DNA from 2 places in the Paenibacillus sp. FSL K6-1230 genome. Region 2 is predicted to be linked to the other one. Evidence: riboswitches for the same ligand, from Rfam matches in the RefSeq annotation. Region 2 holds a riboswitch; the other holds the start of a gene.
The links. Region 2 has a riboswitch for cyclic di-AMP ahead of MKX74_RS12040 (C40 family peptidase). Riboswitches for the same ligand answer to the same signal wherever they lie in the genome.
Positions count from the first base shown of each region.

Region 1 (7,846 bases), 1.7 Mb from region 2:
TGATAGCGGCAATGGTGATACGCGCCCTCTCGCCAAGCCCGAGGGCGGCGGTCAGGTAGCCAGCACCAGTCAAGGCGGCTACAGGTGCGCCAATCGGCACGGACATCAGGAAGAACCAGCCGATCAATGCCCCGGCCCGTTCACCGAAAGCTAGCGTTACATAATGGGATACGCCCCCGGCATTGGGGTATTTGGCGGAGAGCAGCCCCATACTGAGAGCCATCGGTAGAATCAGCACAATCATCAGCCCCCAGGCTGCCAATGAGGCAGGACCAGCCACCTCGGCGGCAAGCCCAGGTACGAGCAGGATGCCGGAGCCCAGCACCGCACTGATATACAGGGCAATCGCCTGCGGCATTCCGATGGTCTTGTGCAGTAGCTTGGATTGGGATGTCATTAGCGTTATTCCTCTCTTGCTTTTTTTATCAGCGTAACAGACAATATACCCATCTGAAAAACGGAAGTTTTGAATGTTTTCCATTCGAAAAACCGATGGAAGGACTGATCAGCATCGAATCCCGACATTTATTCACCTTTCTGGTCGTTGTCGAGACGGGCAGCTTTACCAAGGCCGCATTGAAGCTGGATTATGCACAATCTAGTATTACCTCGCAGATTCAGGCTCTGGAAAATGAGCTGGGGAAGCCCCTTTTTGACCGTATTGGTCGTACAATTCGTCTAACTACAGCAGGAGAGCGATTGCTTCCGTATGCACAGGAAATCTACCGCATGCACGCCATGGCAGAGAATGCTCTCAGTACGGACGTGGAGACGAGTGGAACGATTCGTATCGGTGCGCCCGAGTCTCTGGCTGCTTTTCGTCTACCCTCGATTATTCGAGAATACCGGGAGCGGTATCCGCAGGTGCGCATCATTTTGAAGCCAGGGTTATGCTGGGAGATGCTGTCCCTCCTTCGAGCAGGTGACCTGGACGTAGCCTTTATCCTCCAGCCAGAGGCAGAGGAGAGGGATCTGCATATTGAGACGCTGATACAGGAGAACATGGCGCTTATCGCTGCTCCGAATCATCCACTCGCGGGTTCTCTAATGGTGGAGCCCGGACAGCTGAAGGAAGAGAGTATTCTGTTCACCGAGTCAGGCTGCTCCTACCGGACTTTATTTGAGAGGCATCTGCATCAATCCGGAATCGTACCCGATCCGAGTCTTGAGTTCTGGAGCATCGAGGCTATCAAGCAATGCGTAGCGAATGGATTAGGCTTGTCCTTCCTCCCCTACATCACCGTCCACAAGGAAATACAGGATGGCAAGCTGGTGCGCTTGAACTGGAACGATGATGGGCAAAGGGTGGCTACTCAGCTGGTATACCATACGAAGAAGTGGCAGTCCCAGGCTATGCTAGCCTTCCTTGAGACGGTGAGGCAGCATGCACCACGGTGGCGCGAGGAGCAGGCGGGACTGGCACAAGTGACGAATCTATAAGACAGACAGCCTGTGGTTACCTAGAGTGACTTAGAGTGACCTAGAGTAACTTAGAATGACCTAAAGTGACCTAAAGTGACCTAAAGTCACTTGAAGTGACCTTGAAGTGACCTGAAGTCACCAAAAGTCACTCCGCGGGCTGACCCGCATGATTTCTTCATGAAAAATATTCATTATGGCATTCGAAGGAGTGTATTCAGTATGGCGGAATTGTCCTCGTTAAGAGAAGCCTATCGTCAGGCGCCTTACCCGCTCGGCGGCCATCATGACCGGAAGCTTCGTGTACTTACCGAAGCGTTGGAACAACTGGACCCTGAGCTGGATAGCGATATGTATGGCAAAGGAGAGATTATTGAGAATTTCGAGCACCGTCTTGCACAACTGACCGGGAAGGAAGCGGCGGTGTTCTTTCCCAGTGGGACAATGGCGCAGCAGATTGCCCTGCGCATATGGTGTGACCGGGTCAGCCTCAAGCGGGTGGCTTATCATCCACTGTGCCATCTGGAGATTCATGAGGAGGATGGACTGAAGGAGCTACATCATATTGAGCCTATTTTGCTGGCTGACGAGCATCGTCTGATTACGTTGGAGGATGTGCAGGCACTGGATACGCCCGTGTCCTGTCTGCTGCTGGAGCTGCCCCAGCGTGAAATTGGCGGTCAGCTTCCCTCCTATGAGGAACTGGTGGCGATTGCGGATTACTGCCGTGGTCAGGGCATCCGACTGCATCTGGATGGAGCCAGGCTGCTGGAGGTAACACCTTACTATGGAAGAACTGTGGCAGAGCTGTGCGGCTTATTTGATAGTGTATACATTTCCTTCTATAAAGGAGTCGGCAGTGTTGCTGGTGCAATTCTAACCGGCAGTGCTGACTTCATAGACGAATCCAAGCGCTGGAAGAGGAGGTACGGTGGAGACCTGATCAGCCTGTATCCTTACATTCTGAGCGCAGACTATTACCTGACACAGCGCATAGGCAAAATGGAGCACTATTATCTTAAGGCGAAGGAAGCCGCAGCTCAGTTCAATGCCTGTCACGCCACGCGCACGCTACCCGAGGTGCCAGTATCGAACATGTTCCACGTTCACTTCGAGGTGTCGCAGCAAGAGCTGGAGCCGATTCTGATAGCCGTCATGGAGCAGTCTGGTATAGGCTTCACTCCATATCTGCATGCGACAGGTGAGAATAGCTGCTACTACGAGCTGAGTCTAGGCGATCGTTACGCCGATATTCCTAAAGATCGCTTGCACGAGGGCTTCCGTCTGCTGGATCAGGCTCTAAGAGAGCTCAGGGAAGAGCTAGGTAAGTAGCTAGGTAAGTAGCTAGGTAAGTAGCTAGGTAAGTAACTAGGCAATAACTAGTATCTTGACCGTATACGTTTTTGAATTTGAATGATCTTGTAGAGAGCGTGGTTAGCGGAAAACGGGGAAGCCCTAGAGAAACGGAGTGCCCATCTTTAAGCTTGCTGTTCATCAGCTTTTCAATTTCGTTCGAAAGAACAGCAAGCTTAACAATGGTCGACAGGGCTCCCCGCTTGCAGCGGATCTACACGCATATTGGAGCTAGTCAAGCTTGCTTTGCTGTTCATATCTACGTTGCCGATAGGCCAATGCATGACTTGCTATGCAGCCCCGAATGTCTAGAGATGTAGCAAAATCGAGAGATACAAAGATCATACGCCCTTTGTGCTGGCCTTGCACGGTTTTAGCGTGAAATATCGTTAATTCTGACCGGAATCGAGGTTTACTTTGCACCGCGTTGGGAGTATATTTTAGCTGTTTCCACGAATTGAATACGCAAGCCGCTTAATTTCCGTCATGGAAAGCGGGGGAACCAATCAATGGCTACTTCATTGTCTTAGATCCGGCCATTATGGGGTGAATCCTGAATAGATGCAGTTGGCATCTTGACAGGTAGGGCGACTCTTACCGCCCGAATCCGTCAGCTAACCTCGTAAGCGTATGTAGAGGGGATGAATACAATGTGACCGCCGTTGGAGCCACAGAGGATACCCTTTGTGGTTTTTTGCTGTGCATTTATATGAATCTGAATGCGTGGCTAGAGCGAGTGTTCGTTACAGCTGCAAGGATGAGGACCAGGTCTTTGTCTGTAGTAGTACCGATTGCTTAATCAAGAGGCTAAATATATGGAACGGATTGTACAACGAAGGAGTGCTTAGTAATGAAAATGGAGCGAACAGGACACGGGACGTCGAAGCGGACAGTAGTGCAATCTACTACTACCTTGAATAGAAAGGACACGGGACTGCCCACGGTAACGACGGAAGGCCCCGGCTGTGAACAGAGAAAGGAGGAGGGAGCGGATCATGACGACGGCTACGACTCTGGAAGCTCCTGCACAGGCACCAGCACTAGAGCGATAGATTATGACAAGCTGCAGAAGGAAGGCTACATTGTGGTCTGTGCTCCGACAAGTGAGGGCGAGGAGTTCATTAAGCTGCTGAGATACAGAGGGGAAAAGGTCGCCGGTCTGACCAACAATGCGGAGGAGAAGACCCGACTGGAGCGCCTTGGTGTCGAGCATACAATCATCGTGAACACCAGACATGAGCAAACATGGGTAGTTCCCTCTTTCCCGGTCAAAAAGCTGTATATCTTCGAGCGTAGCCTGACACAGTGCTCACGGTATATTCAAATTTGCCGTTCATGGACGTGTGGGCCGCTAATAGTTATTACAGATTCCAGGCATTCCCGGCTCATGTACAAGAGTCTGGGTGCTGATGACGTTCTCTATTGCCACCGGGCTGATGCGATCCTGCATACGGAGACGATGTAGCCACTTATGGCTCACTGCTACTACCTTGCCCGAAATCTGACCCTGTTGAGCGTGGATAACAGCAGTCGACAGGGCTCCCCGCTTGTAGCGGCTCTATACTCACATTCTATAAATTTTCACAAGGAAATATAAATAATCTATTCCAAAATTTGAGATTTAATGTAAAATGAAAGAAGCTATGCTAGAGCATGGCTTCTTTTTTAAGTGTATTGCAGCGATGATGCCTATGGTTTTACTTTCTGCCCCCAGAGAGAATGTTGTCGGCATTATCGTCTGCATACGCTTCTGTTGCTCGGATGATACATAATGAGAATTTTAGTAGGAAGAGACAGCTAGAAAGGATGATCCGACGTAGAGCTAGCATTTTACCAAAATCTGAGTGGAGGGATTAGTAGTGAGAATAAGAAAGAAAGCTTGTCTGGCTGTACTATCAACCAGTCTGCTGTTGACGGGAATGGCTCTCGATGCCGGTACTGCAGCAGCTGAGGAGAACATGCAGGTGTCTGCCTCTCGAGAGGCTTCGATTGGAGACGCTTCGCTGCAAGCGGCATTGGATAGCATGCCCACGGCGCTGCGGCCTTCGATTGAGTGGGTGTATACGAATCGGATGCTGGTGGAGGATTCCGTAAGCCGTAAAAATCTGATCTTCGATCAGATCTATGCAGGCAAGGGGACCTTGAATTACGTGGTCCGCTGGCAGTCAAGCAAGAACCTGACACGCGAGCAGCGTCAGAACATGGCGAGTATGATGGAGCGGCAGATTAACAATTGGACCAAGCATCTGGAGGGCTACGATGGCTGGCCATATGGACATATACCAGTCAAGATTGTAGGCTGGGCCGTAGCTGACTCCAGACAAATTCTGGACAGGCAGCCTGATGAGATCGTCTACACGGATACGATTCGGGACGACCTGAGTCAATCCGATCCTCGTATTCCGGCACAGCTGCCAGTAGCGCCAAGAGAATTGTCGCGCTTTGAGAACTTCCACAATTCGGGATACGTCTATCCAGGTGGTCTGGACAAGCGCTTCGACATGTATTTGTGGGGGACAGCGAACTTCGGCGGGGGGGCCGGAGGAGACTGGGGACAGCGAATGTCCGATGATTACATCCTGAGCAATCTTCGTGCCCAGGAATCCGAGATTATCGAGCATGAGATTGGACACGGCTTTGGCTTGCCTGACTTCTACCAGGCGCATGAGCGTCCACCAGGAGGATTCCCGGTACCAACGATCATGTGGGCAGGTAATTCCAGAACTATAACGAATTGGGACGTTTGGATGCTACGCTACACCTGGAGTCAATTGAAGCAGGATCAAGCCCGCTTCCCGACGGCGCCAGTCACTAATCAACCAGCGAATCTGGCAGGACAAGCCAGTGTATCTTCTTCTTATACATCGCCGTGGGAGAATGTACAGGCTTTGAATGACGGCGATGAACCGACTCATTCCAATGATCGCTCCAGTCTGGTGTATGGTAACTGGCCAGAGACAGGGACGCAATGGGTCCAGTATGATTTTGACCGGGAATATACCTTCTCACAGAGCGAAGTGTACTGGTTCAAGGATGGTGGAGGTATTGATGTACCGAGTGCCTATACGATTCAATATTGGAATGGATCAGATTGGGTTGAGGTACCGCGTCCTAACGGCTACGGCCTTCAGGTCGATACGTACAATCGTACTTCCTTTAATGCGATCAGCACGCGTGCACTGCGTCTTGTGATCGAAGCGAAGGCTCCGGCTTCAACAGGAATTCTGGAGTGGAAGGTCATTGGGGAGTAATGCTAATTGCTTAGAGCAGACGTTAGGCTGATCATGGGATCAATGTTAACTAAGTCTTAATCACGAAGGTGCATTCTAGTAATCATCGTACTCTCTCTTTTAACAGATAATCGGATATAAAAACATGTAGAGACCGTCTTCTTGGTAAAGGATGGAGTAGTCCATCCCATGAATCAAGAGGCGGTCTTTGTTTGTGAAGCTAAAAAGCCATCCCTCCAGTCAATGACTTCAGGGACGGCTTTTTGGTAGTGCCAGATCAGTCTGCGAGGCAGACAGTCTGTTAATTATTTTACAGCAATGCTGCCTAATTCACAGTAATTTCGCCTAATTTACGGTAATGTTAATCGTAATGGTCTTCTTATTCCATTTGGCTTTAACGGAAGCCTTGCCCTTGCTGACAGCGGTAATTCTACCGTTATTGACAGTAACAATATTGGGCTTGGAGCTGGTCCACTCCACATTGCTGGTTACCACGTTCTTCTGACCTGTATCATACAAGGCGAAGATGCTGACATTGGTGCTGTTGCCTGGTGCAAGGGTGACCTTGCTATTGCCTGCAACGAGCTTTTTCAGAAGGGGCACAACCCGCACTTCAGTGACTACTTTCATATTCTGATAGGTCCCTGTAAGGGTAGCTTCACCTTGCGCGAGGGTCTTCACCGAACCATTTTTGACAGTGGCTACAGACGGATTGGAGGACACCCAGTTGACTTGCTTGGACAGATTCACCGTCTTACCACTGCTGTAATAGCCAGTTACCTTTAGCGGCTTGGATTTCTTGATATTCAGGTTCGTCACGGCCGGAGTGACCTCCATACGCACGATTTCATCCTCTATGGCAATTGGGACTCTTACAGTCTTGTCGCCATATTTACCCACCAAGGTCACTCGACCAGGAGTTACCCCGCGGATCGAACCATTCTCAAGCACTGCATTACTGCCTGACAAGGTCCATTTAATAGAACTCGTTACATTTTCCTGAGAACCACTAGTACGCGTAATTGTTACTTTTGGTAGGGATTGAGTTTTTCCTTTGGTGAATTTATAAGATTTTGGAGAAGCCACAATTGTTTTAATAGGCTCTTCCACTATGACATCTGACTGGGCTGTGAATCCTTGCCAAGCTGATGTTAGCCTCGTTTCTCCCTTGGCAAGTGCTTTAATAGAACCATCTTTCACAACAGCTACAGAAGAGTTGGAAGATTTCCAAGTCATATTCTTAGATAAATCCACTGTCTTACCAGTGCTGTAATAGCCAGTTACCTTTAGCGGCTTGGATTGCTTGATATTCAGAATCGTCTCGGTCGGAGTTACCTCTATACGCACGATTTCATCCTCTATCGCAATCGGAATCTTAACGGTCTTGCCGCCATAGGTGCCCTCAAGTGTAACTCGTCCAGGTGTGACACCTCGGAATGATCCATTCTCAAGCACAGCGTTGCTGGCAGACATGTTCCATTTCACGGAATTCGTAACATCCTCCTGAGATCCATTCCCGCGAGTAATGGTCACTTTAGGCAGTGTCTGCACGCCCCCTTTTGCAAAACGATAGGATTTAGGGGAGGCTTCAATCTTGTTAATCTTATCTTCCACTTGAATGTGTAATTGGGCTGTGGCACCCTTCTGGCTGGCTGTCAGCGTGGCCTTGCCACTCTTCAACGCCTTGGCCTTGCCTTTGGTCACAGTTACGATGGAGGCATCGCTGGTCGTCCATGTAACGGTCTCAGTCACGTCATGCTTGCTCGTCAATCCTTCGATGTCAGCCATCACTTTAAGCTGTACGGTCTGGGATACGGTGAGCTTCTGGGGATTCTCGTTAACAA
Region 1 is NZ_JBBOCK010000001.1:1,015,082-1,022,927, forward strand. Features, by position in the region: gene MKX74_RS04405 (amino acid permease) at 1-397, opposite strand, end outside; gene MKX74_RS04410 (LysR family transcriptional regulator) at 511-1,440, shown strand; gene MKX74_RS04415 (threonine aldolase family protein) at 1,642-2,751, shown strand; cyclic di-AMP (ydaO/yuaA leader) riboswitch at 3,234-3,417, shown strand; gene MKX74_RS04420 (hypothetical protein) at 3,623-4,237, shown strand; gene MKX74_RS04425 (discoidin domain-containing protein) at 4,632-6,023, shown strand; gene MKX74_RS04430 (Ig-like domain-containing protein) at 6,348-7,846, opposite strand, start outside.
Region 1: another riboswitch for cyclic di-AMP. It lies ahead of MKX74_RS04420 (hypothetical protein); the one in region 2 lies ahead of MKX74_RS12040 (C40 family peptidase).

Region 2 (7,846 bases):
TTGACGTTAGGCCTGACCTAAGGTGTATCTTTAAAGTAGCTTAAATCTAGTGAGGCTCATTTAACCAAGGAGTGTTCATATGAGAGAGAACGGAATGACGATCAGTGAGCTGGCGAAGCTCATGCAGGTATCGGTGCATCAGATTCGGTATTTTGAAGAAAAAGGGGTACTGCTACCAGCATATATTGGTGACAATCAATATCGAATGTATGGCATAGATGAGGTATATAGGCTCGCACATATTTTACTTCTGCGCAGGTTGGGCATTTCTGTACAGAGCATTAAGGACTGTCTCGGTGACTTCACCCCGGATCAGGTTGCTACACTGCTTCGGCAAGGCATGGCTGATACAGAGGCAGAAATCAGACGATTACAGGAGCTGAATCAAATGATTCATAAAGTCATACAGGAGTATGCAGAGTTCAGTGAAGAAGGGCTACTTGACGAACGCTGTACGAAGATAGATCCAAATGAAGAAGAGCATGCCGAGGTAAAGCAACGTGACAACCAGCCTACCATGATTACACTGAGCGATGCGAGCGTGGAAGAGGTTGAACAAGATAGTGAAGGGACATGTACAACGAATATTCAGGATTTTCGAATCAAGCACTTGCAGCCGCTGTCGCTGGTGAAGTGGATTGAGCTGGAGCCCAAGCAGGGGCTTCATGCTGAGCTTCTGAAGGAGCAGAGGCTTCCGGGCCTGTTCGAAGTGGATGTTCATTATCTGTGGGACGAGACTGGCACAATTACCCTGTATTCAGAAATGAAGGAAGGCCCGCAAGCTAGCGATCTGCTGCTGCCCGAAGGAGCGTACCTGATATCACGCTGTCAGATCAGAGAGGAGCAGGAGATCGACGAGCGAATTGAGCAGTTATACGAGTACGCATCACACCATGAGTATATCGTGGCAGGACCTTTGCTGGTGATTGAGAAATCGTATTTATCTTTGTTCCATGCCGACAAGCTACATTATGAACTCCGTATTCGTCTAGACGATCTGGGAAGTAATGATGTACATACCAAGCTAACATCGTAAGGGGAGAAGTCCATTGAAGCTAGTTACGATTGAACCCATGCAAGCCAGCTATAATCAACAGGTTAGTCATCTACTGGTGCACAGCTTCGGTAGTAAATTCAGATTTCTAACGGGTCTCGGACACTATGAATTGGCTTTTCAGCTTCAACAGGTGCTGGAGTCATTCCCCGAGCAGCATACTTAGCAGAGGGTCGTGGCTGTGCAGGAGGGGGAGGTCATTGGGACGCTGTCACTACAATGGCACTCACGATCTCAAGCGAACCAAGGTACGATCTGGAGATTAGTTAAAAAGTTGAACCCGCGCCAGGCATGGGCTAAGTTCAGACTTATGACCGGATTGCAGCTACTGTCTCATATACCGGATCACAGTGAGTGTTACATTGCGGATATATCCGTCCATCCTGACTACCGTGAGAAGGGAGTAGGGACACTGCTGATTCAGTGGGCACAGGATTATACGTATGCACATCCACGGCTGCGCTACCTGAGCCTTCATGTAGCTGCCAGCAACTCAGGCGCTCAACATCTATATGAGCAGCATTCTTTTCGAACGCTGGAGATGAAGCACAGTCTGCTGTCGCAGCTTTTATTCGGAGAACGGACGTGGCATTATATGATTTCACAGCCGCTACGGCGCCAAAGTAATCAAGCTGAGCCTGATGCAGATCATGGATCAGGCATGCTTACCAGTTCAAGGATAGAGAATATGCAGAATGAATTAAGATGAACTACTCGCATTTAATCTAGTCAAGGTACTAGCGTTGAATTTAAGTGAACCAGCGTTCCATAATGACATACGCTTTGCCCCCTCGCTCAAAGGACTCCTGTGTTCTAATCAGGCCGAATTTTTCATAAAAGTGAGCCTTCTCTACTCTTGCATTGCAATAAATTCGCTTCATATCAGCCTTCTGGGCTGCATCCAGGACAAATTGAAGAAGTCGGCTCCCATAGCCTTGACCTTGGTGTGAGCTGAGCGTGGCGAATTTGCGAAATTGTGCCTCGTCTTCGTAGATGAACAGCGAGAGCACCGATATGAGCTGATCCTGCTCGAAGAGTCCATAGTGGGTCCCCTCATGGTCATCCTGCAGCTTCACATAGTCCAGCTCCTTGTCTGGCCACATGACCTCATGTCGCAGCTGCCAGGCTTGTTCCTGGGCTATTGGCTGAATATGCACGTATTATCGACTCCATTCTGTTCCCATAAAATGATCTCGCTCTACCTTGCTGATCCGCAGACCGAAGCTTTCGTACCAGGATGACTTCCCTTTCTCCTGTGCGACCCGATGCAGGCTGTGCTCCTTCCAGGCGCGTATGTGCTCAAGGGAGCTCCAGTAGGATACGGTTATGCCGAAGCCCTCTGCAGATCGAACGCTCTCGATGCCCAGAAATCCTTCTTGCTGTGCGGCCAGCTCTACCATCTTGTCGCCCATGGCTTCATAGGCGGCCCCGTATTCATCGGTTCGCTGAGAAGTGAAAATGACGGCATAATAGGGCGGAACTGGTGTATGTGCAATAGTACTCATAATCTTGTCCTCCAGTCGGTTATATACTAACATGGATTATAGCCGTATTTTTTGGATAAATAAAATGAATGTTATTGATCTATTATATGAATTATATTCATGAACATGGGAGGGACAATGAGTCTATCGAAGTATGAAATTGTATTGAAGGTTGTGGAGTCGGGCAGTCTGACCAAGGCTGGCGAAGCTTTGGGCTTATCTCAGTCGGCTATTAGCCATGCCGTCTCGGGTCTGGAGCAGGAATTGGAATTGAAGCTGCTTCATCGTGGGCGTGCAGGGATCGTTGTTACTCATGAGGGGGCCAGGCTGCTCGACTATATGAGGGCTATACTGGACTTGCAGAAGAGGCTGCTACAGGAAGCGGACCTTATCAAAGGGCTGGAGACGGGGATTGTGACGATCGGGACCTTCACCAGCGTATCGATTCACTGGTTACCCCATATCCTGCAATCGTTTCAGACGCAATATCCGCTCATTGAAGTAAGGCTGCTGGATGGCGATTACCAGGAGATTGAGGGGTGGATTGCAGGTGGTCTTGTCGATTTTGGCTTCGTGAATATGCCCACAGATCAGCGAATGGAGCAAATGGAGCTGCACAAGGATGAACTGCTGTGCGTTCTTCCAGATGATCATAGACTGTGTGTGGAGGAAATGGTGACGGCAGAGCAGATTAGAAACGAAGCATTCATTATGCCCGCGAAAGGCTGCGATAGAGACCTACATAGATGGCTGCATGAGCAGGGCGGGAGCGTGCGGACCAGGTTCGAGCTGGAGGATGACCATGCGATTATGGCGATGGTGCAGAAGGGTCTGGGCATTAGCATCCTTCCAGGTACGATACTGAACGCCTTGCCAGAAGGGTTGGCAGTGCGACCGCTTGCGCCTCAAGCCTACCGCACGATTGGTCTGGCAGCGAAATCCTGGAAGAAAGGAAGTCCAGCGGCGCGACGCGCCATCTCGTTCATCAGGAGTACATTTTGCATGGAAGAAGACCATACATCATAAAGGTGATCGTACAGCGTAACCGCGGGCCATATAGCGTAAAGTTGAAAATATAGCTTGAAGATGACCATATAGCGTGAAGACATGGGTAGAGGATATCCAGGTAAGAGACCGCTGGCATGGATGCGCTGAAGCGAGGATATTTGCAAGAAATACAGAATTGATATAAGGTCCTCAAAGGCTGTAGTCTTCAAAACGGTTAGTAGGACGGTTATTGCTACATAAGGTGTAACAGCCATATCCACTAAGCTGATAGAGGGATTGGCCCAAAAAATGACCGGACAGAGTAGCGGAGGGATCAGTCTGACTAGCGACGAGACAAGTCTGGACATCCGTGTAGGCATTATTGTGCAATATGGAAGCCATGTCCACGAAGTAGGTCGAGAGCTTCAACGCAACATCAGAGAGACGATAGAGAGTCTCACGGGGCTAGTCATTCGAGCCGTGCATGTGGACGTGGAAGGGATTGTTATTCCCAGGGTCTGATGAACAGAGGGAGATAGCAACTAGTGACAAGTAAGACAGAATCTCTTGCTGAATATTTGAATAGAAGAAGTCATATCGGTATAACGGTCGGCATGTAATAAGTACGATAAGCAAGCAGTGAAGGAGTGATGACATGTCAGAAATATCAATTGTCAAAGCGCATCCTGACTCGCCAGCAGGGTCGCAGCTTAATCGGATGGCACTGGATTCGATGGCATATACTCTGGCTGGCTCGAGAGACGAGAAGATCATACAATCGACACTGGAAAAGCTCTGGAAGAACAGCTATAACCGTTTCAGTCATCAATATGCCTACGAAGCCAAAGTCGAAGGCAAAACGCTCGGCATAGTTACATGTTATCCCATAGGGCTGCTCCAGCAGTTAGCTTGGCCGACGGCGAAGAAGCTTTGGGCGCTCCGCAATTTGGAGCTGATCAAGTACAGCTTGCTACATCCAGGAGCTTTCTTTTCGATGCTGACTCTTAAAGAAGGCTATGAAGGGGAATACCATATCGGTACTCTGGCTACGCTGCCTGAGAGCAGAGGGCTCGGGATCGGTACACAATTGCTCCATTTTGCGGAACAACAAGCACAGCTTCAAGGATACTCAAGGAGCTCCCTGACTGTACGGCAGGACAATCCACGGGCGGCGATGCTATATGAAAGAGTAGGATACGTGGTATCAGGCAAGATGAATCGACCGGGCTTCTCCTTATTTCGCATGGTTAAAGAGCTCGTCTGATTATACGTTCGGCACATAACTGACTTCTCATATCAACACACAACTAGTGGCATCATCACCACTAATGGTATCATCACTGCTAATTGCGTCATTATCGCATAACCCCCCACTGTGCACTCAGAAACCGTAGCGTCGGCATCGGTTCTGTACAGAGGGGGGGGTTATGTCGTATAGTTGTGTGATATTGCAGGTGATATCGTTGATGATAGTGTAATGGTTGGGGAAGGATTCGAAAAAAATTGTAACTTTTTCCGATATGCATTTGACAGAATACCTCAACATGTACTACATTATTTATGGTTACAAAACTTTAATAATTTGCCGAATTTCATGTATGTGAGAACGGGGGACCCCGATTTGGGTGAATGAATCTGCTGGGCCGCAGATATTCTAGGTGACCTTCAACCGAACCCTTAGCTAACTCCGTAGGCACCGAAGGAGGATTTTTCAGTTGAAAAAGTGGTTAACAGGCGCATTGGGAGCAGCTATACTCTGGTCTTCCTTGGCAGGAGTCAGCTCCGCAAGTGCTGTAAGAATTGAAAGTCAGGTTGATGAATTAATTGGCACCCCGTACAGAATGGGTGGAACGACTACAGCGGGCTTTGATTGCTCCGGATTTATTTTATACATAATGGAGAAGTATGGTGAAGATCTGCCGCGGACCTCGCAATCCCAGGCCATGGCAGGAACTGAGGTCGACCAGGATGACCTGCAAATAGGAGATCTGGTGTTCTTCAACACGAATGGACGCAGCATCTCTCATGCTGGCATTTATATGGGTGACAATACCTTTGCCCATTCGTCGACAAGCAGAGGCGTTATTATCAGCAAGCTGTCCGAGAAATACTATAAGGATCGTTATGTAACTGCAAGACGTGTAGTATCTGAGAGAACCATGAACAAAATGACAGACGAGATTCATCCATAATATGTACAAGCATTAATAAGCGAAAGTACATACCACGATTGCCCGAACGTACACAAATTTGCCCTTGTGTACGTTTTTTTATTGGACTTTTGCAGGTATTATTAGATTATTATTGTTATGGCGGCCCTATCGGAGGCAGCAAGAGGTGAAGAATGAATTATAGCAAAAAAATTATGCTGATTGAATCGGACAAGCTTACGCCTTCGCGAATCCCAGTCATTTTGCTGGTCGCGCTGGTGTATGCTCATGTAATGATCTCGCAATATATGGCTGAGCCGCTGCTGCTCAGGAGCCTGTTATTCTCCTGTCTTATGGGATTGCATGTTGCTTGCTACTGGTATTCTCACCAAATGGTCAGCTACAAGCCCTGGTTGTACTTTGCGTTACAGGGAGTAATTATCGTGGCGAGTGCCTTGGTACTTCCGCACGGCTTTTATGGTATCCTCATCGGGTTAATTCCCGTCTTAATCGGGCAGAGCGTGGGGGTCTATTATCATCCGCTCAAGGTGTCCGTACTGTTCCTGGTGCTGTATTCCCTGTTCGGGGTGCTGATTGTGTGGCTGAAGGATGCGGAGGGTGTTGGCTTTTTATTTCCATTCTTAATTAACATAATCGTCGTTGTAGTGGCCTATGCTTCGTTCTTCTTCAAGCAGGTTCATGCCAGGGTGCAGGCGCAGACATTCCTGAGAGAGCTGGAGATGGCTCATAAGAAGGTTGAAGAGCTTACACTTGCCAACGAACGACAACGTATGGCACGTGACCTGCATGACACGCTTGCACAGGGCCTGGCGGGAATCATTATGCAGCTGGAGGCGATAGACGCCCATTTGACCAAAGGTGGCACGAAGCGAGCCCACGAAATTGTACAGCAATCTATGTCACAGGCACGACGTGCACTTGCCGAGGCAAGGCAGGCAATTGATGACCTAAGATCTCAGCCTGCTGTGGAGATCGACTTTTCTGAATCTGTGCGTGAGGAGATTGAGCGATTCACGCTGGCGACGGGGATTCCTGTCCAACTGGAGCTGGACCTGAAGGGTACATTGCCTATACTTGTTCTGGAGCATGGGCAGCATATCATTCGAGAGTGTCTGACCAATGTTGCCAAGCATGCGCACGCGCGCCATCTCTTTATTCGTATTGTCCAGTATGAACAGCAGCTACTCACTGTCATTCGGGATGACGGCAAGGGCTTCAACACTCGAATGATCGGGAAGAGGGTCGGCCATTACGGGCTAATCGGCATTAAAGAGCGTGTACGACTGCTGGGTGGGACTATTGAGATTGAAAGCACTACCCAGAAAGGAACAACCATTGAGATCGAGGTGCCTATTGCAAAGGAGGCCTAGGTATGAAATACAAAGTACTAATTGTAGATGACCACTGGGTGGTCAGGGAAGGTCTGAAGCTGATTCTGGAGACAGACCAGCAGTATGAAGTGATTGGTGAAGCAGAGGAGGGGCGAACAGCACTCCGTCTGATGGAGGAGCTTGAGCCTCATGTTATTCTGATGGACCTGAATATGCCTGTCATGAGTGGTCTGGAGACGATGGAGGCTATGCGGGACAGGCAAATGACAACTCCAGTCATTATATTGACCACATATAACGAGGATGACCTGATGGTCAAGGGACTATCTCTCGGTGCCAAAGGGTATCTGCTTAAGGATACGAGCCGGGATAATCTGTTTCGTACCCTTGAATCCGCTTTACGTGGGGAGACGCTGCTGCAGCCGGAGATTACAGCCAAGGTATTTGCCAGCACGCTCAGACCAGCCTCCTCGGCTTCTATGCACCAGGAGCAATCGCTAATGACAGAGAAAGAGCTAACAATTTTGCAAGCTGTCGCCCGTGGCTTTCGCAGTAAAGAGATTGCCTTTGATCTCGGCATATCGGAGCGGACTGTCAAGGCGCATCTCACGAATATTTATAATAAGCTAGGTGTAGATTCCCGCTCAGAGGCCGTGGCGGTATCCCTTGATCGAGGAATTCTGCAGTTATAGCCGATATAATCTACCGCCCGCTCGTACATGAAGGTTCTGCCCTTATGTACGATTTTTTTTCTTTTATACCGCGGTAGAATAAATTATGTGAGAAATGGATTGGAAATTGATATATTCTATGATATAA
Region 2 is NZ_JBBOCK010000001.1:2,701,444-2,709,289, forward strand. Features, by position in the region: gene MKX74_RS12000 (MerR family transcriptional regulator) at 80-1,036, shown strand; gene MKX74_RS12005 (hypothetical protein) at 1,050-1,220, shown strand; gene MKX74_RS12010 (GNAT family N-acetyltransferase) at 1,230-1,763, shown strand; gene MKX74_RS12015 (GNAT family N-acetyltransferase) at 1,804-2,211, opposite strand; gene MKX74_RS12020 (antibiotic biosynthesis monooxygenase family protein) at 2,215-2,559, opposite strand; gene MKX74_RS12025 (LysR family transcriptional regulator) at 2,677-3,564, shown strand; gene MKX74_RS12030 (Asp23/Gls24 family envelope stress response protein) at 3,799-4,047, shown strand; gene MKX74_RS12035 (GNAT family N-acetyltransferase) at 4,181-4,789, shown strand; cyclic di-AMP (ydaO/yuaA leader) riboswitch at 5,099-5,236, shown strand; gene MKX74_RS12040 (C40 family peptidase) at 5,241-5,717, shown strand; gene MKX74_RS12045 (sensor histidine kinase) at 5,870-7,066, shown strand; gene MKX74_RS12050 (response regulator transcription factor) at 7,069-7,719, shown strand.